Regions from separate parts of the Streptomyces sp. WM6372 genome, predicted to be linked through region 2. Evidence: riboswitches for the same ligand, from Rfam matches in the RefSeq annotation. Region 2 holds a riboswitch; each other region holds the start of a gene.
What was found. Region 2 has a riboswitch for cobalamin ahead of cobN (cobaltochelatase subunit CobN). Riboswitches for the same ligand answer to the same signal wherever they lie in the genome.
Positions count from the first base shown of each region.

Region 1: another riboswitch for cobalamin. It lies ahead of ADK52_RS10615 (energy-coupling factor ABC transporter permease); the one in region 2 lies ahead of cobN (cobaltochelatase subunit CobN).
Region 3: another riboswitch for cobalamin. It lies ahead of ADK52_RS18250 (DUF4430 domain-containing protein); the one in region 2 lies ahead of cobN (cobaltochelatase subunit CobN).

Region 1 is NZ_LGDB01000115.1:199,022-206,636, reverse strand. It holds gene ADK52_RS10630 (hypothetical protein) at 197-502, shown strand; gene ADK52_RS10625 (SsgA family sporulation/cell division regulator) at 702-1,109, shown strand; gene ADK52_RS10620 (AMIN-like domain-containing (lipo)protein) at 1,227-1,727, shown strand; cobalamin riboswitch at 1,839-2,033, shown strand; gene ADK52_RS10615 (energy-coupling factor ABC transporter permease) at 2,062-2,754, shown strand; gene ADK52_RS10610 (energy-coupling factor ABC transporter substrate-binding protein) at 2,760-3,158, shown strand; gene cbiQ (cobalt ECF transporter T component CbiQ) at 3,162-3,911, shown strand; gene ADK52_RS10600 (energy-coupling factor ABC transporter ATP-binding protein) at 3,917-4,747, shown strand; gene ADK52_RS10595 (PadR family transcriptional regulator) at 4,803-5,339, shown strand; gene ADK52_RS10590 (EF-hand domain-containing protein) at 5,409-5,621, opposite strand; gene ADK52_RS10585 (YncE family protein) at 5,710-6,900, opposite strand; gene ADK52_RS10580 (polysaccharide deacetylase family protein) at 6,897-7,615, opposite strand, start outside.
Region 2 is NZ_LGDB01000149.1:39,372-46,986, reverse strand. It holds gene ADK52_RS12750 (precorrin-2 C(20)-methyltransferase) at 1-464, opposite strand, end outside; gene ADK52_RS12745 (precorrin-8X methylmutase) at 461-1,108, opposite strand; gene ADK52_RS12740 (cobalamin biosynthesis protein CobG) at 1,105-2,481, opposite strand; cobalamin riboswitch at 2,621-2,759, shown strand; gene cobN (cobaltochelatase subunit CobN) at 2,792-6,403, shown strand; gene ADK52_RS12730 (terpene synthase family protein) at 6,646-7,615, shown strand, end outside.
Region 3 is NZ_LGDB01000183.1:137,365-144,979, reverse strand. It holds gene metE (5-methyltetrahydropteroyltriglutamate--homocysteine S-methyltransferase) at 1-1,814, shown strand, start outside; gene ADK52_RS18250 (DUF4430 domain-containing protein) at 1,920-2,408, opposite strand; cobalamin riboswitch at 2,555-2,693, opposite strand; gene ADK52_RS18245 (hypothetical protein) at 2,920-3,423, shown strand; gene ADK52_RS18240 (hypothetical protein) at 3,520-3,933, opposite strand; gene ADK52_RS18235 (hypothetical protein) at 4,075-4,374, shown strand; tRNA gene ADK52_RS18230 (tRNA-Met) at 4,486-4,560, shown strand; gene ADK52_RS18225 (AraC family transcriptional regulator) at 4,663-5,718, opposite strand; gene ADK52_RS18220 (type 1 glutamine amidotransferase domain-containing protein) at 5,936-6,712, shown strand; gene ADK52_RS40215 (membrane dipeptidase) at 6,791-7,615, shown strand, end outside.

The DNA of each region.
Region 1 (7,615 bases), on a different contig from region 2:
TTCCACAACACGGTGAAATCGCAGGCCAATTGAGGTTTGCGGGGAGTTGATCACGCTTGAGGGCGAACCCTCCGCTGCGGGCTGGTTTCTCGATGATCACATGCGCCATGGTGATCACGTGACGTCGCGGCCACACCCCCGGCGGTCGGCCAACCGCCTTGGACCGCAGCCTTTTTGTGCACTGGAGGACCTCATCATGGCAAGCAACCGCAGCATCCGCGTCCTGGCGGCCGTCGCAGCGCTCCCCTTCGCCGTCGCGCTCTTCGCCGGCACGGCCCAGGCCGACAACGGAGCCGGTGCGGGCGTCTCGTCCGACGCCGCCGTCGCCGAGATCCTCGGCAGCGGGGTCGCCGGCGGCAACCTCGGCAACTCCTCCACCACCCAGCAGGTCGCCACGGGCTCCGGGGCGTCCAACCAGAGCAACGGCGCCCAGGCCAACGGCGCCGGCTTCACCGCCATCGGGCAGTCCAACGGCTCGTTCGTGTTCAACCCCGTCCCGTAACGGACCGGTGACGCGGCGGCCCGCCTTCCCCCCGGAGGGCGGGCCCCTTCGCGTTCCCGTCCCCGTTCCTGTGAGAAGACGGGCCCAGCGGCCCCCGGGGTCGGGACCTTCGGCCCGCCGGGGCGGCCGGGGGGTGGGCTAGCTTGCCCGGGAGGGCCCGCAAGCCGCCCGGCCGGGACACGACAGAGAGGCGCAGCGCATGGACGGCATCGAGTACCGCGTCCTCCCGCTCCGGCTGGAGGCCTCGCCCGAGCCCGTGCCGGTGTGCGGGGCCTTCACGTACCGCCGCGACCGGCCCTACGAGCTGGCGCTCGACTTCCGGGGGGCCGGGATGCACCTGGCGCGCTGGGTGTTCTCCCGGGACCTGCTGCTCGACGGGGAGATCTGCGCGACGGGCGAGGGGGACGTCCAGGTGTGGCCGCGGTGGCGGGGCGGGGAGCCTCGGGTCTTCCTCGCCTTCAGCAACGGCGCGCAGAGCTGCGTGGTGTCCGCCCGGGCGAAGGACGTACGGGCGCTGTGCCGGCGGCTGGTCGGGCTGGTGCCGCGGGGCGAGGAGCGGCGGCACTACGACCTCGACGCCGAGCTCAGCACCCTCCTCCCCCGGTAGCGGAGGATTCAGGGCTGTTTCTTTTGGTTTGCTCCGGTTTGGGTGCAACCATGAGCCCGCCGGGAGTGTCCTCAGCAGTGACACCGGTCCCCGCCTCCGAAGAATCAGGGGGACGTCATGAATCACCTCCACCGCCGGCAGCTCGTGGCACTCGCCACAGGTGCGCTGCTCACCGCCGGGATCACCCTCGCCGCGCCGGCCTCGGCCGCCGTCCGGCCCACGCCGCTCGTCGTGAACGCCCGCTGGGGCGGACACTGCACGTACGACCGCATCGTCATCGACCTGCGGGGATACGTTCCCCGGGCCACCGTCACCCGCGTCCCCCGGCTGGTCCACGACGGGTCCGGCGCACCCGTCCCGCTGACGGGGAAGTACTTCCTGGAGATCCGGCTGCATCCCGCCGCGGCGCACGACCGCACGGGCGCCGGCACGTACCGCGGGCCGAAGCTGGTCAGGATCCACCTGCCGCAACTGAAGGGCCTCGCCCTGACCGGCGACTTCGAGGGGTACGTGACCTTCGGCGCCGCCTTCGGCGCCAAACCCTCCGTCAGCTCCTTCACGCTGCACGGGCCCGAGCGGTTCGTACTGGACGTCGCGCACCGCAACGTCTGCCGCTAGGTCGTGGCCGCCGCTCGGGCCGGAGCCTCGTACGGGCCCGGGCGGCGCCGCCGCCGGACCGCACCCGTTCGGAACCGTTCGGGCCGGGTTGGTGCCGGTCCGTCCGTCCGACTAAGGTCATCTGGCCTTGGTGTTCGGGAAACCGGTGGAGAACCGGTGCGGCCCTCGCCACTGTGAACGGGAAGTCCGGCTCCATCCCGCGGGAGGCCACTGGGCGGCGCGGGAAGTTCCGCACCGCCCGGGAAGGCGGAGCCAGGGCATCAGCACCCGTGAGCCAGGAGACCGGCCGGGGCGCGTTGTCCATCCACGAGGTGCTGGAGAGGTCTCCCCACTCATGCATATAGCCGAGGGGTTCCTGCCCCCTTTGCACGCGGTCGCCTGGGGCGCCGCGTCCGCTCCGTTCGTCGTCCACGGTGTCCGCGCCCTCACCCGCGAGGTGAAGGCGAACCCGGAGAGCACGCTGCTGCTCGGGGCGTCCGGAGCGTTCACTTTCGTCCTTTCCGCCCTGAAGATCCCTTCGGTGACGGGCAGTTGCTCGCACCCCACCGGAACCGGACTCGGGGCGATCCTGTTCCGGCCGCCGATCATGGCGGTGCTCGGCACGATCACCCTGCTCTTCCAGGCGCTGCTGCTGGCGCACGGCGGGCTGACCACCCTCGGCGCGAACGTCTTCTCGATGGCGATCGCCGGGCCCTGGGCGGGCTACGGGGTGTACCTGCTGCTGAAGCGCTTCGACGTCCCGCTGATGGTGACCGTCTTCTTCGGCGCCTTCTTCGCCGACCTGGTCACCTACTGCGTGACCTCCGTGCAGCTGGCGCTGGCCTTCCCTGACCCGGGGAGCGGGTTCCCGGGCGCCCTCGCGAAGTTCGGGGGCATCTTCGCGGTGACCCAGATCCCGCTCGCGGTGAGCGAGGGGCTGCTGACGGTGCTCGTGATGCGGCTGCTGATGCAGTCGAGCAAGTCGGACCTGGTCCGGCTGGGCGTCGCGAAGCTGAGCGGTCGCAGCGAGCGGAAGGCGGCGGTCTGATGGGCATGAGCCGGAACACGAAGATCAACGGCCTGCTGCTGCTCCTGGTGGCGGCACTGGCGGTACTGCCGATCGCACTGGGGATGGGCGAGGGCAAGGAGGAGCCGTTCACGGGCGCGGACGCGCAGGCGGAGACGGCGATCACCGAGCTGAAACCGGACTACGAGCCCTGGTTCTCGCCGCTGTACGAACCCCCCTCCGGGGAGGTGGAGTCGGCGCTGTTCGCCCTCCAGGCGGCACTGGGCGCGGGCGTTCTCGCGTACTACTTCGGCGTCCGCAAGGGCCGCCGCCAGGCCGCTGCCGCTGCCGCCGCTGCCACTGGTGCCACTGCCGCGGGCGCCGCGAGTGCCGCTGGTGCCACTGGTGCCGCCGGTGCCGCCGCCGGCCCCACCGCGGAGTCGTAGGCGGTGCTGCCGATCGACGTGGCGGCGCACGGCAGTCGGTGGCGCCGCCGCCATCCGCTGGAAAAAGCCCTGCTGGGGTTCGGTCTGACGGTCACCGCCGTGTGCCTGCCGCCCTGGCCCGGCGGGCCCCTGGTCGCCGCCGCCACGCTGGCCGTGCTCCTCGGCCCGGCGGGCGTGGCCGGGCGTCAGCTGTGGCGGGCGTTCCGGATCCCGCTGGGCTTCTGCTTCACCGGCGCGCTGCCGCTGCTCGTCGCCGTCGGCGGCCCGGCCGGGTTCGTCTCACTCGCGCCCGACGGCCCCCGGCACGCCGCGGAGCTGCTGCTGCGGACCTCGGCGGCCTCCCTCGGGGTGCTGCTGTTCGCCTTCACGACGCCCGTCTCGGACGTCCTGCCCCGGCTGGTCCGGGCCGGGGTCCCGGCGCCGGTGGTGGACGTGGCCCTGGTCATGTACCGCATCGGTTTCCTGCTGCTGGACTCGATGGCCCAGGTACGGCGCGCCCAGGCGGCCCGTCTGGGCCAGTCCGGGCGGGCGGCGGTGTGGCGTTCGCTGGCCGGGCTCGCCGCGACCTCCTTCGTACGGGCCTTCGACCGCGCGGCGCGGCTCCAGGAGGGGCTGGCCGGCCGCGGCTACGACGGCTCGCTGCGGGTCCTCGTACCGGAGGCGGCCCTGTCGTGGCGGTTCCTGGCGGCGTCGGGGGCCCTCCTGGCGGCACTGATCACCCTGACCCTCACCCTGAAGGGGCTTTACCCGTGAACCCGTTGGACCGGTTGAACCCGTTGGTCGAACTGGCCGGCGCCGGCTACGCGTACGAGGACGGCCCGATGGTCCTCGCCGACGTCGACTTCTCCATCGCGCGGGGCCGGGCGCTGGTCCTGCTGGGCCGCAACGGCAGCGGGAAGACCACGCTGATGCGGCTGCTGAGCGGGGGCCTGCGGCCCGGCTCGGGGTCGCTGCGCCTCGACGGCGCGGCGGTCTCGTACGACCGGGCGGGGCTGACCCGCCTGCGCACGGCGGTGCAGCTCGTGGTCCAGGACCCGGACGACCAGCTGTTCGCGGCCTCGGTGGAGCAGGACGTGTCGTTCGGCCCGATGAACCTGGGGCTGCCGGCGGACGAGGTCCGCGCCCGGGTGGACTCGGCGCTCGCCGCGCTGGACATCACGACGCTGCGGGACCGCCCGACGCACCTTCTCTCGTACGGCCAGCGCAAGCGCGCGGCGATCGCGGGGGCGGTGGCGATGGCCCCGCGGGTGCTGATCCTGGACGAGCCGACGGCGGGCCTGGACCCCGACGGACAGGAGCGCCTGCTGGACGTCCTCGCGGGGCTGCGCGCGGCCGGCACCACGGTGGTGATGGCCACGCACGACGTGGACCTGGCGGTCCGCTGGGCCGACGACGCGGCGGTCCTGACCCCGTCGGGCATCCGCACGGGCCCGGCGGAGACCCTCCTGTCGGATCCGCGGCTCCTGGCCGCGGCGGGACTGCGCCAGGCCTGGTCCCCGGCGGTGGCGTCCTTCCTCCGCGCCCGCGCCCTCCTGGCCCCGCAGGCCCCGGGCCCGAAGACCCCGGAAGCCCTGTCCGCCTGGCAGTAGGGGTCTCCATGCCTCGGTTCTCCATGCCCCGGGTCTCCATCCCTAGGATGGCGGCATGTCGCTGCCGCACGCCATCCTCACCGCCCTGATGGAGAAGCCCTCGTCGGGGCTGGAGCTGACGCGGCGGTTCGACAAGTCGATCGGGTACTTCTGGTCCGCGACGCACCAGCAGATCTACCGCGAGCTCGGCCGGCTGGAGGAGGCGGGGCTGATCCGGGCGCTGCCCAGCGAGGTGCCCGTACGGGGGCAGAAGAAGCAGTACGAGGTCCTGGACGCCGGCAGCGCGGAGCTGGCGCGGTGGGTCGGCGAGATGCAGGACCCGAAGGCCATCCGGGATCCGCTGCTGCTGCGCATCCGGGCGGCCGCCGTGGTGGGGCCGAACGGGCTGGCCGCGGAGCTGCGGCGCCACCTGGAGCTGCACCGGAGGCAGCTGGCGGTCTACGAGGCCATCGAGGAGAAGGACTTCCCGCCGGGGCGGGACTCCGACGAGGACCGGCTGCGGCGGCTCGTCCTGCACGGCGGCACCGGCCTGGAGACGTTCTGGCTGCGCTGGCTGGAGGAGGCCCTGGCCGAGGTCGAGGACATGGGCTGACCGGCGCAGAGCCCCCGCCCGCCCGACAGGAGGGCGGTGCGGGGGCTCTGCGCAAGGGCTGGCTGGCTCTTACTTGTTCAGGGCGGCCCAGAACTCGTCGAAGCTCATGCGGCCGTCGCCGTTCGCGTCCTTGGCGGCGATCACGGCGTCCGCGACGGCGCCGGTGACGAACGCGTCGCCCATCGCCTTCATGGCCGCGCTGTACTCGTCCGCCGTGACGAAGCCGTCACCGTCCGCGTCGAACTTGCCGAACGTCGCCCGCGCGCTCTCGATGTCAGCCACTGGGATCCACCCCTTCTCGGTGCTTGTTGACCGGCCAAGGGTAGCGGCAGCCGGGCCCCGCCCCTCCCGCGGGTCCCGGCGCCGTGGCCTAGCGGAAGATCCCCGTGTGGCCGAGCGAGTAGCGGCCCGGCTGCGGGTAGACGGCCAGGCCGTGCGGGCCGCCGCCCACCCGGATCTTGGCGAGCTGCCGACCGGTCGCCGTGTCGATCGCGTAGACCTCGGAGTTGTAGCGCCCCGACAGCCACAGCACCTTGCCGTCGGCGGAGACACCGCCCATGTCCGGGCTGCCGCCGTCCGGCAGCTCCCACTTCTTCGTGAGCTTGTTCTGTTTGAAGTCGAAGACGGAGATGCTGCCCTCGCCCCGGTTGGAGATGTACATCTCCCTGGAGTCGCGGCTCACGTACAGGCCGTGCGTGCCCTTCCCGGTGGGCAGCAGCTTGGGGATGTCGAACTTGTCCCCGCTGAGCACCCACATGCCGTCCGCCATCATGTCCGCGACGTAGAAGGTCTTCCCGTCCGGGGAGACCTTCACGTCCTGCGGCATCGCGCCCTCGAACGGCAGCTTCTGCTGGCCGATGACCTCCATCTTCTCGGTGTCGACCTTGAGGAGCTCGCCGGAGAACTCGCAGCTCACGATGAAGTACCGGCCGTCGGCGGAGAAGTCCGCGTGGTTGACCCCGAAGCAGGTCACCGGGACCGTCTTCACCCGGTTCATCGTGTGCGGATCGCGGAAGACCAGCTCGCGGTCCATGGAGGCCATCACGACCGCGTACGTGCCGTTCGGCGTGAAGTACAGGTTGTACGGGTCGTGCACCTCGACCGGTTCGCCCGCCTCGCCGGTGGCCGGGTTGATCGGGGTGAGCGTGTGGCCGCGGTTGTTGTTGACCCACAGGGTCTTCATGTCCCAGGACGGGACGACGTGCTGGGGCTGGATCCCGACCGGGATGGTGTCGATGACCTTGTACGTCTTCGGGTCGATGACGGACACCGTGTTGGAGGTGGTGTTCGGCACGTAGACCCGCGACGGGAAGTCCTTGACCAGCGGCGAGAGGTTGTTCGGCCGGTCGGCCGCGTACACGTCCTTCGGGTCCAGGAGCGGCGGCATGCCGGCCAGGCCGGGCGGTACGGCCGGGACGGCCTTGACGGGCTGCCGGGCCGGGGCCGCGGAGCCGAGCGCCTCGGAGGGCTCCTTGTCGGCCGATCCGCAGCCGGCCAGGGCGGCGAGGACCAGACCGGCCAGCAGCACGGTGGCCTTCCGGGGAAGGCGGGTGGTCGTCATGAGGTCAGCAGCTCCGTGGTGGTCACCGCGCGCAGCTTCCGGCGCGCGAGTTCTTCGAGGAGGGGCGGCATCGCGTCGACCGTGTCCGCGTAGCCGAAGTGCAGGCTCACCACCGATCCGCCGTGGATCGTCCCGGTGACGGTGCGGATGACGGCCGCGGCGCCGGGCGAGGTGAAGTCGAGGGAGTCCACGTCGTACGAGAGGACGTGCGGGTAGCCCGCCCGCCGGGCCAGCTCCTTGACCAGCGGGGTGGCGTACTGGGTCTGGGAGGGGCGGAACCAGGTGCCGATGGAGCCGGTGAGCCGCTTCAGCCGCTGGGCGCAGCCGGTGATCTCGGCGTAGGCCTCCGCCTCGGGCATGTCGTTGATCGCGAGGTGGCGCTGGGTGTGGTTGCCGAGCTCGTGGCCGCCGTCCAGGACCCGGCGGGCCATGTCCGGGTGGGCGTCGAGCCAGCTGCCGATCGCCAGTACGGTGACCCGCGCGCCCGCCCTCTCGGCCTCGGCCAGTACGGCCCGGGCGATGGCGGGGTCCCCGTTGCCGTGGAAGGTGAGGGCGACCCGGGGGCGGTCGCGCGGACCGTGCGCGATCTCGTCGGGCTGGCCGGGGAACCGGCGCGGGGCGGCGGCGGCCCGGACGGGCGCGGGTTTCGCCGAGGGCGCCACGGCGGGCGGGCCGGCGGGCGTACGGGCGTCCGTGCCGCAGGCGGCGGTGAGGG
Region 2 (7,615 bases):
TCGACGAGCGGGGTGCCCAGGCGGGCCGCGGCGGCGCTCACCGAGGTCACACCGGGGATCACCTCGGCCTCGTACCGGTCGGCGAGCCGCTTGTGCATGTGCATGTACGAGCCGTAGAAGAGCGGGTCCCCCTCGGCGAGCACGGCGACGGTCCGGCCGGCGTCGAGGTGCGCGGCCAGCCGGGCGGCGGACTCCTCGTAGAACTCCTCCATCGCCCCCTGGTAGCCGCCGGGGTGGTCGGTGGTCTCGGTGGTGACCGGATAGACCAGCGGCTCCTCGATGTGGTCGGCGCGCAGGTGTTTCGCGGCGATCGAGCGGGCGATCGAGCGGCCGTGGCGGGCGCTGTGGTACGCGACGACCTGCGCCTCGGCGATCACCTCGACGGCCCGCAGTGTCATCAGGGAGGGGTCGCCGGGACCGAGCCCGACGCCGTACAGCTTCCCGGAGGTCGTTCCCGTGCTCATTCTTCCTCGCTCGCGATCGCGTTGACGGCGGCGGCCGCGATGGCGCTGCCGCCGCGCCGGCCGCGCACGATCAGGTGGTCGAGCCCGGAGCCGTGGGCGGCGAGCGCGTCCTTGGACTCGGCGGCGCCGATGAAGCCGACCGGGACGCCGATGACGGCGGCGGGGCGCGGGGCGCCCTCCTCGATCATCTCCAGCAGCCGGAACAGCGCGGTGGGCGCGTTGCCGACGGCGATCACGGAGCCCTCCAGCAGGCCGCGGTCGCGCCAGACTTCGAGGGCCGCGGCGCTGCGCGTGGTGCCCATCTCGGCGGCGAGGGCCGGCACGGCGGGGTCGGAGAGGGTGCAGATCACCTCGTTGCCGGCGGGCAGCCGCTTGCGGGTGACGCCGCTGGCGACCATCTGCACGTCGCAGAGGATCGGCGCGCCCGCGTTCAGTGCGGCCCGCGCGCGGAGCACGACGTCCGGGGTGTAGCCGAGGTCCTGGGGCAGGTCGGTCATTCCGCAGGCGTGGATCATGCGCACCGCGACCTGGGCGACGGAGGCGGGCAGCCCGGAGAGGTCCGCCTCGGCGCGGATCGTGGCAAAGGACTGGCGGTAGATCGCCGCGCCGTCCTTCTCGTACTCGAACACTGTGTACTCGCTCATTTCTTCGCTGCGTCGTGGGAGGTGGTGCGGCGTACGGCCGCGAGGGCCGCGGGAAGTTCGGAGGCCGGGACACCGCGGCGCGGGGCTCGGCCGGGCGCGCAGAGGTCGTACCCGTCGGCGGTGGCGACCACGTCCGCCCAGGCGGTGCCGCGGGGGTGCCCGCACCGGCGTTCGCAGCCGGACCAGTGCACGGGCAGCGGGCGGGTCGCCTCCACGGGCGCGTGCGTCTGGTCCTGGGCCTGGTCCTGGTCCTGGGCCTGGACTTGCGCCTGCCCCTGCTGCGCTACGACGGCACGCGCGTCGGCGCGTACGTCCGCCAGGGATTTCGCGCAACCGGGCTGCCCCGTGCAGGCGGTGACGGACCGCCAGGGATCGTCGGCGCCGGTCACCAGCCCGGCCCCGGCGAGCCCGGCGAGCGCGCCGCCGGCGGCGTGGGCGGGCAGGCCGGGGACGACGATCCCGCGCCAGGGGGTCAGGCGGAGCCGGCCCGTGAGCCCGGCCAGCCGGCGCCACTGCGCGGTGGTCAGGCGCCCCAGCGGCGCGAACACGCTCAGCGCCGCGGCGCCGTCGGGGCCGTCGACCACGCCGGGTTCGGGTGCCGGTCCGCGCAGGGCGGCCGGCCCCCGTACGACGGAGGCGGAGATGCCGGCGGCGGCCAGCCGAGCACCCAACTCATCGGAACGCAGCGCCTGTTCGGCGGGCAGCTCGGCGACCCGCCAGGCCCGGGTGCCGGCCCGGCGGACGGCGTCGAGGAAGTACGAGGCCGCGACGAGCGCGGCCCGCGGCGCATCGGCGGCGGCCACGAGCAGGGCGTCCGCCGCGCCGGCGGTCCACAGCAGGGCCCGGCCCCCGTCCCGGAGGGCCGCCAGGTTCACATCGGCGGCGAGCGAGGTCACGTCCCCGCGGCCGTCGTCGAGGGCGAACAGGAAGCGTCCGGACAGTCCGGCCGCCGGCGCGCTCGCGCACAGCAGCCGGTCCAGCTCCGCGACCCAGGGCGCCACGTCGGGCAGGCCGCGCCGGTCCAGGCCGGTCAGCGGCGAGGCGACGATGTTGCGGACCCGCTCGTGGGTGGGCGCGGGCAGCAGCCCGGCGCGCACGAGCACGGCCTGCAGCTCGCCGCCGCAGCTCGCACCGAGTCCGCGCAGCTGCGCGTTGCCGCGCGAGGTGAGGTCGATGTGCCCGTCGCCGAGCCGGTCCGCCGCATCGGCCAGCAGCAGGGCCGCGTCCGCGTCGAGCATCCCGCCGGGTATCCGGATCCGGGCCAGGTGCCCGTCGTCCGCCGCGTGCAGCCGCAGCGCACCGGGGCAGGCGTCACCGCGGTCACGTATGACCGGTTCGTCCCGCGATGCGGCGGAAGGGGGCTGGGGCGGCATGGCGGCGAGCATACCCACGATTCCCCGACCCCGAGCTGTGTCCGTCACCACCCGCCCCCTGCGCCCCACTCTCCGCCCGACCTGCCCGGATCCGCTCCCCGCGCCCGGGCCACCCCCACTCCCGGCCAGGGAGAACGCCACCTAAGATGACCACCGGCGGAGCCACGTGGCCCGCTGGGAGGAAGCCCGGTGCGAATCCGGCGCGGTCCCGCCACTGTGAACCCCGCGGAGCGATCCGCCGGGTGAGTCAGGAACTCCCGCTGTCCACACTGCCCGGGGCGCGGAAACCCCGAGGAAGGCATGCCGCCGCATGATCCTGCTGCTGTCGACGTCCGACACCGATCTGCTCAGCGCCCGCGCCGCCGCGGACGGCCCCGTGCCGTACCGGTTCGCGAACCCCTCCCGCCTTCCCCTCGACGACCTCCCCGCCCTGCTCGACGGCGTCGACCTGGTCGTCGTACGCCTCCTCGGCGGCCTGCGCGCCTGGCAGGAAGGCCTCGACCTGCTCCTGGCGCCGACCCAGACCCGCCCGGTGGTCGTCCTCACCGGCGAACAGGCCCCGGACGCCCAGCTGATGGAGGCCTCGACGGTCCCGATCGGCATCGCGGCCGAGGCGCACGGCTACCTCGCCCACGGCGGCCCCGCCAACCTGGACCAGCTGGCCCGGTTCCTCTCCGACACCGTGCTGCTCACCGGCCACGGCTTCGAGCCGCCCGCCGCGGCGCCCACCTGGGGCCCCCTGGAGCGCACCCCGGTGCGCCCGTACGGGCCGCGCATCGCGGTGCTCTACTACCGCGCCCACCAGATGAGCGGCAACACCGCCTTCGTGCACGCCCTGTGCGACGCGATCGTGGAGACCGGCGGCACCCCCGTACCCCTGTACGTGTCCTCCCTGCGCGCCCCCGAGCCGGAGCTGATCGCCGAGCTGGAGTCGGCGGACGCGATCGTCACCACGGTGCTCGCGGCCGGCGGCACCAAGCCCGCGACGGCCTCGGCCGGCGGCGACGACGAGTCCTGGGACGCGGGCGCGCTCGCCGGCCTCGGCGTCCCGGTTCTGCAGGCCCTGTGCCTGACCGGCTCGCGCAGCGCCTGGGAGGAGAACGACGAGGGCCTGTCCCCGCTCGACGCCGCCACGCAGGTCGCCGTACCCGAGTTCGACGGCCGCCTGATCACCGTCCCGTTCTCCTTCAAGGAGTTCGACGAGGACGGGCTGCCGGCGTACGTGGCCGACCCCGAGCGCGCCGCCCGCGTCGCCGGCATCGCCGTGCGGCACGCCCGGCTGCGGCACATCGCGCGCCGCGACAAGAAGGTCGCGCTCGTCCTTTCCGCGTACCCGACCAAGCACTCCCGCATCGGCAACGCGGTCGGCCTCGACACCCCGGCCAGCGCCGTGGAACTGCTGCGCACCCTCATCGCGGGCGGCTACGACTTCGGCCCCGTCGAGGACATCCCGGGCCTCGTCTCGGGCGACGGCGACGAGCTGATCCGCGCCCTGATCGAGGCCGGCGGCCACGACCAGGACTGGCTGACCGAGGAGCAGCTGGCCCGCAACCCGGTCCGGATCCCGGCCGCCGACTACAAGCGGTGGTTCGCCGAGCTCCCCGCCGAGCTGCGCGGCAGCGTGGAGCAGCACTGGGGTGAGGCCCCGGGCAACATGTTCGTGGACCGCTCGGCCAACCCGGAGGGCGACATCGTCCTCGCGGCCCTGCGCCGCGGGAACCTGCTCATCCTGATCCAGCCCCCGCGCGGCTTCGGCGAGAACCCGATCGCGATCTACCACGACCCGGACCTGCCGCCCTCGCACCACTACCTGGCCGCGTACCGCTGGATCCAGGCGCGCGCGGAGGACGGCGGCTTCGGCGCCGACGCGATGATCCACCTGGGCAAGCACGGCAACCTGGAGTGGCTGCCGGGCAAGAACGCCGGGCTGTCCGCGGCCTGCGCGCCGGACGCCGCGCTCGGCGACCTGCCGCTGATCTACCCGTTCCTGGTCAACGACCCGGGCGAGGGCACCCAGGCCAAGCGCCGCGTGCACGCCACCCTGGTCGACCACCTGGTGCCGCCGATGGCGCGCGCGGAGTCGTACGGCGACATCGCGCGCCTGGAGCAGCACCTCGACGAATACGCGCAGATCTCCGCGATGGACCCGGCGAAGCTGCCGGCCATCCGCGCCCAGATCTGGACGCTGATCCAGGCCGCGAAGCTCGACCACGACCTGGGTCTGGCGGAGCGCCCGGACGACGACGGCTTCGACGACTTCCTGCTGCACGTCGACGGCTGGCTGTGCGAGGTCAAGGACGCCCAGATCCGCGACGGCCTGCACGTCCTGGGCGGCGCGCCGACCGGCGAGGCCCGGGTCAACCTGGTCCTCGCGATCCTGCGCGCCCGCCAGATCTGGGGCGGTACGACGGCCCTGCCCGGCCTGCGCGAGGCGCTCGGCCTGGACGAGTCCGCGGCCACCCGGACGACCGCCGACGAGGCGGAGGAGGCGGCCCGCGCGCTGGTCCAGGCGATGGAGGACGCGAACTGGGCTCCGGAGGCGGTGGCTTCGGTCGCCGCCGGGCATTCGGCGGACGTGGCGGCCGTACTGGACTTCGCCGCGCGCGAGGTCGTCCCGCGGCTGGCCGGCACGACGGACGAGATCGCCCACGTGGTCTCGGCCCTGGACGGCCGCTTCGTCCCGGCGGGCCCCTCGGGCTCCCCCCTGCGGGGCCTGGTGAACGTCCTCCCCACGGGCCGGAACTTCTACTCCGTGGACCCGAAGGCCGTCCCCTCCCGCCTCGCGTGGGAGACGGGCCAGGCCCTGGCCGACTCCCTCCTCACCCGCTACCGCACGGACAACGGCGAGTGGCCGGCCTCCGTGGGCCTGTCCCTGTGGGGCACGAGCGCGATGCGCACCTCCGGCGACGACGTCGCCGAGGCCCTCGCCCTGCTCGGCGTCCGCCCGGTCTGGGACGAGGCCTCGCGCCGCGTCACGGGGCTCGAAGCGATCCCCCTCGCAGAACTCGGGCGCCCCCGCATCGACGTCACCCTCCGCATCTCGGGCTTCTTCCGGGACGCGTTCCCGCACGTCATCGGCCTGCTCGACGACGCGGTCCGGCTGGCGGCGGGCCTGGACGAGCCCGCGGACCAGAACTACATCCGGGCCCACGCGGAAGCCGACCTGGCCGTCCACGGTGACGAGCGCCGTGCGACGACCCGTATCTTCGGCTCGCGCCCGGGCACGTACGGCGCCGGCATCCTCCAGCTGATCGACTCCCGCGACTGGCGTACGGACGCCGACCTCGCGGAGGTCTACACGGTCTGGGGCGGCTACGCGTACGGCCGCGGCCTGGAGGGCCGGGCGGCGCGCGAGGAGATGGAGACCGCGTACAAGCGGATCACGGTGGCCGCGAAGAACACGGACACCCGCGAGCACGACATCGCCGACTCGGACGACTACTTCCAGTACCACGGCGGCATGGTGGCCACGGTCCGCGCCCTGCGCGGCACGGCCCCGGAGGCGTACATCGGCGACTCCACGCGTCCCGAGACCGTGAAGACCCGGACCCTGGTCGAGGAGACCAGCCGCGTCTTCCGCGCCCGCGTGGTGAACCCGAAGTGGATCGAGGCGATGCGCCGCCACGGCTACAAGGGCGCCTTCGAGCTGGCCGCGACGGTCGACTATCTCTTCGGCTACGACGCCACGACGGGCGTGGTGGCGGACTGGATGTACGACAAGCTGACGGAGACGTACGTCCTGGACCCGGAGAACCGCGCCTTCCTGGAGGAGGCCAACCCCTGGGCCCTCCACGGCATCGCGGAACGCCTCCTGGAGGCCGAGTCCCGCGGCATGTGGGAGAAGCCGGACCCCCAGATCCTCGAATCCCTCCGCCAGGTCTACCTGGACACGGAAGGCAACCTGGAGGCCGAAGCGGAGTAGTCCGCTCCGCAGTCCCCGCACCACCGATGCCGTCCGCCTCGCCCCTGCCCCGGGCGAGGCGGACGGCATTCTTCGTGCCCGTATCCCCCATGAGGCACCTGAGCCCCGGAACGGGGCATCCGTCACCTGAAGCGGTGAACTCTTCCTCGTCCCGGCGGCGGCACGGGCAGAGGGGTGCTGATCTCGTGCGGGGGGCCGCAGGCAAGGGCCCCCGCGCCCTCGGACGAAAGGTCCCGCCCGCCGTGACACAGCCGTTTCACCTGCCGGATTTCTATGTGCCGTATCCGGCGCGCCTGAACCCCCACCTGGAGGCCGCGCGAGCGCACACCAAGCAGTGGGCCCGCGGCTTCGGGATGCTGGAGGGGTCCGGCGTCTGGGACGAGCGGGACCTCGACTCGCACGACTACGCGCTGCTGTGCTCGTACACCCACCCCGACTGCGGCGGCGACGCGCTGGACCTGGTCACCGACTGGTACGTGTGGGTCTTCTTCTTCGACGATCACTTCCTGGAGGTCTACAAGCGAACCCAGGACCGCGAGGGCGCCAAGAAGTACCTCGACGGGCTGGCCGCCTTCATGCCGATGGACCTCGCCGACGGGTTCCCCGAGCCGGCGAACCCGGTCGAGGCGGGCCTCAAAGACCTGTGGTCGCGCACCGTGCCGGCGATGTCGATGGACTGGAGGGAACGGTTCTCCGAGTCGACGCGGAACCTCCTCAACGAGTCGATGTGGGAGCTCCACAACATCAACATCGGCCGCGTGGCCAACCCGCTCGAATACATCGAGATGCGCCGCAAGGTCGGCGGCGCCCCCTGGTCGGCCGGGCTGATCGAGTACGTGTCCGCCGAGGTGCCGGCCCGGGTGGCGCACGCGCGCCCGCTCGAAGTGCTCCGCGACGCGTTCTCCGACGCGGTGCACATCCGCAACGACATCTTCTCGTACCAGCGCGAGGTGGAGCAGGAGGGCGAACTCTCCAACGCCGTCCTGGTCCTGGAGACCTTCCTGGACTGCACCACCCAGGAGGCCGCCGACCTGTCGAACGACCTGCTGACCTCGCGGCTCCAGCAGTTCGAGTACACGGCCCTCGCCGAGGTCCCCGCGCTCGCCGCCCAGCACGGTCTCGACCCCGTCGAGATGGCGTCCGTACTCGCGTACGCGAAGGGCCTCCAGGACTGGCAGTCCGGCGGCCACGAGTGGCACATGGTCTCCAGCC
Region 3 (7,615 bases), on a different contig from region 2:
TGCTGCTCGCCAAGCCCGCGCCCGGCGTCGCCGCCGACTTCGAGCCGGTCACCCTGCTCGACCGGCTGCTGCCCGTCTACGCCCGGGTGCTGGCCGACCTGCGGGCGGCCGGCGCCGAGTGGGTCCAGCTCGACGAGCCGGCCCTCGTCCAGGACCGCACCCCGGCCGAGCTGAACGTCGCCGCGCGCACCTACCGTGAGCTCGGCGCCCTCACGGAGCGCCCGAAGCTGCTCGTCGCCTCCTACTTCGACCGGCTCGGCGAGGCCCTGCCCGTCCTGGCGAAGGCACCCGTCGAAGGCCTGGCCCTCGACTTCACCGACGCGGCCGCCGCGAACCTCGCCGACCTCGCCGCCGTCGGCGGGCTTCCGGGCAAGCGCCTGGTCGCGGGCGTGGTCAACGGCCGCAACATCTGGATCAACGACTACCAGAAGTCGCTGACCACGCTCGGCACCCTCCTCGGCCTCGCCGACCGCGTCGACGTCGCCGCCTCCTGCTCCCTCCTCCACGTCCCGCTGGACGCCGCCGTCGAGCGGGACATCGATCCGCAGGTCCGTCGCTGGCTGGCCTTCGCCCGCCAGAAGACGAACGAGATCACCACGCTGGCCCGCGGACTCGCCCGGGGCACCGATGCCATCGCCGCCGAACTCGCCGCCAACCGCGCCGACCTGGCCTCCCGTGCCACGTCCCCGGTCACCCGCGACCCCGCGGTCCGGGCCCGCACCGCGGCGATCACCGGCGCGGACGGCCGCCGGCCCCAGCCGTACGCCGACCGGGCGGCCGCCCAGCGCGCCCACCTGGGGCTGCCGCTGCTCCCCACGACGACCATCGGCTCCTTCCCGCAGACCGACGAGCTGCGGGTGGCCCGAGCCGACCTGCGGGCCGGGCGGATCGACACCGCCGGCTACGAGGAGCGGATCAAGGACGAGATCCGCGAGGTGCTCTCCTTCCAGGAGAAGACCGGCATCGACGTCCTCGTGCACGGCGAACCCGAACGCAACGACATGGTCCAGTACTTCGCCGAACGGCTGACGGGCTACCTCGCCACCCAGCACGGCTGGGTGCAGTCCTACGGCACGCGCTACGTGCGCCCGCCCGTCCTGGCCGGGGACATCTCCCGACCGGAGCCGATGACCGTGCGCTGGACGACGTACGCGCAGACGCAGACGGCCAAGCCGGTGAAGGGCATGCTGACCGGCCCGGTCACCATGCTCGCCTGGTCCTTCGTACGGGACGACCAGCCCCTCGGCGAGACCGCCCGCCAGGTCGGACTGGCCCTGCGCGACGAGGTCGACGACCTGGAGTCAGCCGGCACTTCGGTCATCCAGGTCGACGAGCCCGCCCTGCGCGAGACGCTCCCACTGCGCGCCGACGGCCACGCCGAGTACCTGGCGTGGGCGACCGAGGCGTTCCGGCTGACGACCTCGGGCGTGCGGCCGGAAACCCAGATCCACACGCACATGTGCTACGCGGAGTTCGGCGACATCGTCCAGGCGATCGACGACCTCGACGCCGACGTCATCAGCCTGGAGGCAGCCCGCTCGCACATGCAGGTCGCGACCGAGCTCGCCGAGCACGGCTACCCGCGCGAGGCCGGCCCCGGGGTGTGGGACATCCACTCGCCGCGCGTCCCCTCCGCCGCCGAGGCGGTGGCCCTGCTCCGCAAGGGGCTGGAGGCCATCCCGGCGGAGCGGCTCTGGGTCAACCCCGACTGCGGTCTGAAGACGCGCGGTTGGGCAGAGACCCGTGCCTCCCTGGAGAACCTGGTGGCCGCGGCCCGCGAAGTCCGCGCGGAGACCGGTAGCGCGGCCGGCTGACCTGCATGCGGGCCGGAACGTCAGTCTCCTGATGTTCCGGCCCGCCCGCCCGCGTCCCCGTCAGGCGGGGGTGTTCGGATGCGCCTTCCCGCTGGGAGGGCGGTCTTAGAAGGCGGTCCAGGTGAAGGCGACCTGGTCGCCGGCGTTGAGCTTGAACTGGCAGCCGCCGACCGGGGTCGGGGTGCCGTTGACGGATATGCTCCAGTAGGCGGAGCCGCCGCCGCTGACGTTCTTGATCGTGTCGACGGAGAAGTCGTCGAACGAGGCGTACCAGGTGCCGTCCCAGCTGAAGTAGTGCGTCTTCGCCGCGTCGTCCAGGGCGGCGGTCGGCGTGGGCACGGCGCTCGGGTTGGCCGAGCCGTTGGTCCCGTCGCACTTGTGCGTGCCGCCGGTGACCGTGGTGACGTCGTGGCCCTTGGTCTTGATCTTCCCCTTGAACAGCAGACCGCTCGGGCCCTGCACCGTGAGGTTGACCTTCACCGGGGCGTTCGTGTTCGGAACCGGCTTGGCGTGGGCGACCGCAGGCGCGGTGGCGAGCGCGAGCCCCAGGGCGGCGGACGTGACGAGGGTGCGGCGGACGAGGTTCGGGCGCATGAATTGCCTTTCGAGCCGGACGGGCACGCAGAGCTGCCCTGTCCGCCACGGCATCCGCCACTGGTGCCACGACCCCGCCACGGCGGGATCCGGCTGGATGGTGAGCCGGCGGCTCAAGGCTTCGCGCTGCAGACCATGACAGTGGGAAGCGGTACGAACCGCGTGCTGGGCTCTCCGACTCGGAGCACGGACGCGCTCCACACGGTTGCAGGTCAGCGCCGGATTCCCACCGACTTCCCCCAGGTCACACGGCGATTCAGTTGTCGCCCGATGCGGACCGGGCAGACGCATCGTACGGTCGTGACAGCGTGGTGACCAGTGGCCACTTTCCGGGGCGACGCGTCGCCGTCGAGATCGGACCGTCGCGGCACGAGCGGCATCAGGCCGCGCCGATACCGCGGCACGAGCGCCGCGAACCGGGCATGATCCACTGGACACCCACCGCCGGGGCACCTCGCGGAACCGTTCCCCGGAGATGCCGGGCCCCGATCGACACACCGGAGAATCGGCCGTGACCGGCATCGAATTCCTAGCCTCCTTCATCAGGACCGGGCGCCTGCACGGCATCGGCATCGGTTCCACCCTCGCCGAGGTCGGCCGGGCCCTGCCGTACCGCTGCGTCGACGTCGTCGATGAGGGCGGCGCGTCGCTCCGCCGCGACTACGGCTTCGTCGAGTTCTACTTCAACCCCGGGAGCGAGTGGGTGATGTCCGGCGGGTCGATCGAGCTGCACCGCCTCGCGAACGCCCCGGGGCGGGCGGCCCGATGGGGCGCGGGCACGGGCGTCGACTTCACCCCGTACACCGCCTGGGCGGACGTACGGGAGGCGCTCTCCGAGCTCCCTGCTGCCCCGGAACTCACGGTCACCGCCCAGGGCGGGTTCCTGGAGTACCGGGCGGAGACGTCCTGCGTCTCCCTCCTCGTCGTGGACGACGAGGAGGAGCGGAGGGGCCGTCACGTGGGGCACGGGGACCTGTGGAGTGCCGGCCTGTGGGCGCCCGTACGGCCGAACTGACCGTTCTGGGGAATCCTTCGAAGACCCCGGCGCGTTGACCGCTCGCGCGCAACCACGGCAGGCCGAGGCGCAGGATGTACGTGCCGGTGCTGTCGGTCAGGGCATCTCGTCGGGGTCGCAACTCGCCCGGCGCAGCCCGATCGTGCGCAGGGCCCGCATCAGGGCTTCGGAGTCTCCCTCGCGCACGACGTGGACGGCGCCCTCGACCGCAAGGCCGGACACGGCACGGGGCATGCGGTCGGCGGCCGTCCGCAGCACCACCCCGCTCGGCGGGTCCAGGGATCGCACCCCGCGGAACACGCTCAGGATGTCCGGGTCCGCGTCGAGGCTGTCGAGCCCGGCGGGCAGGGACAGGACGGTGATGTCGGGCAGCAGGAGGCGGGCGTGCGCGAGGGCGACGGCGGGGTCGTGGGCATGTGACAGAACCCGGAAGTGCGGATTGCGCTGGATGCCCGCGCGCAGGAGCTCCAGCTGCTCGCCGTCCGGCACGCCGACCACCAAAACCGTCATCACCTGTTCCATCCTGCGTTCCGGCACGCCGTGACGCGACCCGGGGCGCACGTGCACACGGCGGCGACCGCTCCCGATCCGCCCGGGCCGGCGCCCGCGGGGGCTGCCGGCTGATCGCCCGCGGGCGGCGACACTGGTGCCATGAGCCAGCACCGCTTCCCCGTTGACCTGACCGGCACCGACGACACCGGCGGCACCGCCGGCGCCCCGAGCCATCACCGCAAGCCCCAGTACCGCCACAGCCTCCGGTACGAGAACCCCGCCGGTGAAGCGTGGACCAGCCCCGAGGGGCACACGCGGCGCGCTCCCTCCGGTCTCACCGTCGTGACGTGTTCCTGCGGCCTCGCCACCGAGGCGCTCCCGAGCGATGACGCGCGGCTCGTCTACGAGGAACACCGCAACGTGATCCGCGACGAGACGATGCGCGACGATCTGCGGTAGGCGAGCCGGGCCCCCGGTCCTCCTCACGGGACTGCCCGTCCAGGCACCCCCGGAGCGGCCGGGCAGCACGCCGAGCGAAAACTGGTCGAATGCGGCAGGACAGTGCCGTAGGGTGGGGTTCACCGACGCCGGTAGCTCGCTGGGCTCATAACCCAGAGGTCGCAGGTTCAAATCCTGTCCCCGCTACTACCCGGAAGGGCCCGGATCCTCACAGGATCCGGGCCCTTCCGTCGTACGGAGGCGCTGTGGCCCCGGGGCGTGACGGGGACCCGCCCGCGGTGACGCCCGTCACCCGCTGCCGGCTCCGTCCCGGTTGTGGGCCGCGGGCCCGTACCGGCCCCGGTACGCCCCGGGAGGCATGCCCTCCCACCGGGTAAAGGCGCGGACCAGGGCCGTCGCCCCGCTCAGGCCGACGAGGGGGGCGATCCGGTCCAGCGGCAGGGGCGTGCTCTCCAGCAGCCGCCTGGCCCGGCCGTGGCGGGCGGTGTCGAGGAGCGCGCGCCACGAGGTGCCCTCCGCGTGCAGGGCCCTGCGCAGGGTCCGGACGCTGAGGTGGAGCTCCTTGGCGGGGCCCTCGGGGCCCGCGTCCTCCAGCGTGGCGTGCTCCAGCCACCGCCGCACGCGCTCGGCCACGGGCGCGGGCGCGGACAGCTGGTGCAGGAGCCGGTCGGCGTAGGCCCGGTGCAGGGCGTTGAGCGTCGGGTCGTAGAGGGGGCGGCGCCGGTCGAGGTCCTCGTTGGCGACCGTGATCGCGTTCTCCCGGGCGTCGAAGGTGACGGGGCAGCCCAGAACGCGGGCGTAGGGCTCCGCCGATCCCGCACGGGGATGGGCGAACGACACGGACAGGGGCGCCCAGTCGTCCCCGGCGATCCAGCGGGCCGCCCGCACCATGCTGCTGACGATCGCCTCCACCTGCTGGGGGTGCATGGCCGCCGGGTCGACGGTCGGCCGGTAGCGGATCCGGCTGGCGCCGCTGCGGCGGTCCAGGGACACCGTGCCCGCCTGGCTCACCAGGGGGTGGTAGCGCTCGGCCGCCAGAGCGGCGTCCGCGAGGCTGGCGCAGGTGAGGACGAGGTGGCCCATGATGTGCAGGCCTTCGGGCCGGATGCGGTCGCCCACGAGGAGCCCGGTGTGCGGGCCGGCGTCGCGGGCGCCGAGCACGGCGTCCCACAGCGTACGCATCTCACCGAACCCCAGCCGGTCCGTGGGCAGGGCCCAGGACGCGGACCCGACGGACCCGACGGACCCGATGGCCCCGGCGGACCCGACGGTGCCGTCCTCCAAGGCGCGCAGGACGGCGAGGGCGTAGCACGCGGTGACGGAGGGCGGCTCGATGGTGGACACGGCCGCCAGTCAATGCGGGCGCACCGACCCCGTCAACACCGTCCGCGAGGACGGCCGCCGGGGGCGGGTCGGGAGAGTCAACGGATTGGCCGCCGGAGTGAATGACGGCGCCGCGGGCCGCTTCTAGGGTCGGCCTTCGGACCCCGCGGGGGTCAGGGGCCCACGGAGCACCGGGGATGCGAGCTGCCCTGATCGCCACCGCTCAGAGGAGTACGCCGTGATTCTCTTCCTGCTCCCCGCAGGCGACTACGACCCGACCGAGGCGGCGGTTCCCTGGGCCGCACTGCGGGACGCCGGCTTCAAGGTGCGGTTCGCGACCCCGGGCGGGAAGGTCGCGCTCGCCGACCCCAGGCTCACGGACCTCGGCTTCTCCTGGCTGTCGCCCTGGCTGATGACCCGCCGCGCCGAGCTCGCCGCGTACCGGCGCCTCTGCGAGGACCCTTGGTTCCTCGCCCCTTCCTCGTACGCCGATGTCGACCCCGCCGACGTCACGGGCCTCTTCGTACCCGGCGGCCACGCCGCGGGCATGCGGACGCTGCTCGAAGACGCCACCGCCCAGCGACTGTTCGCCCGGGTCTTCACCCGGAACCTGCCGGTCGGGGCCGTCTGCCACGGCGTGCTGCTCGCCGCCCGGGCCAAGGATCCCGCCACCGGGCGCTCGGTCCTCCACGGCCGGCGGACCACGGCCTTGACGGCGCTGCTGGAGTTGACCGGGTGGAACCTCACGAGGCTCTGGCTGGGGCGCTACTACCGCACGTACCGCACCACCGTGCAGCAGGAGGTCACCGCGGCGCTCGCCGATCCGGGCCACTTCCTCACCGGCCCGCCGCTGCCCGTCCGCGACACCGCCGCCCGCCCCGGACGCGGCTTCGCCGTCAGGGACGGCAACTACGTCTCCGCGCGGTGGCCCGGCGACTGCCACCGCCTGGCGGGGGAGTACCTGGCCCTGGTCCGTGCCCATGAAGCGGAGCGAGCGGTGCGCGGGAACGGCTGATCGGCCCGCTCGCGCCGACCGGCGGCCGGAGACGATCTCCAAGTTGTCATGAACGCATCGTGAGAGGGAGGGATGGCGATGAACCGACGAAGAGTCTTCGGACGGAGCCGGTACCTGTTGATCGGCCTGGTCCTCGCACTGGCGGCACTGTTACTCGGTCCGGCGACCGCCGGCGCGGCGGCAGGCCCGCAGTGGTGGGAGCCCGTCGCACGCCCGGCCCCTGACTCGCAGATCAACGTCACAGGCGAGCCGTTCAGGGGGACCGACGCCCGGGGCCGGGTCCGCGGATACGTCGACGCGCACGTCCACCTGATGTCCAACGAGGGCTTCGGAGGACGGCTGGTCTGCGGAAAGGTCTTCTCCACGGCGGGGGTGGCGGACGCCCTCAAGGACTGCCCCGAGCACTACCCGAACGGCGTCCTCGCCCTCTTCGACATGATCACCAAGGGCGGCGACGGCCTGCACGACCCGAACGGCTGGCCGACGTTCCGCGACTGGCCGGCCCACGACTCCGCCACCCACCAGCAGACCTACTACGCCTGGGTGGAGCGGGCCTGGCGGGGCGGCCAGCGGATCCTGGTGAACGACATGGTCACCAACGGAGTCATCTGCTCGCTCTACTTCTTCAAGGACCGCGGCTGCGACGAGATGACCGCGATCAGGCTCCAGATCCAGAAGACGTACGAACTCCAGGACTACGTCGACGCCATGTACGGCGGCGCAGGCAAGGGCTGGTTCCGGGTCGTCACCGAGCCCGACCAGGCCCGCAAGGTCATCCAGGAGGGCAAGCTCGCCGTCGTCCTCGGGGTGGAGACCTCCGAACCGTTCGGCTGCAAGCAGGTGCTGGACAGTGCCCGCTGCACGATGGCGGACATCGACCGCGGCCTGGACGAACTGCACCGC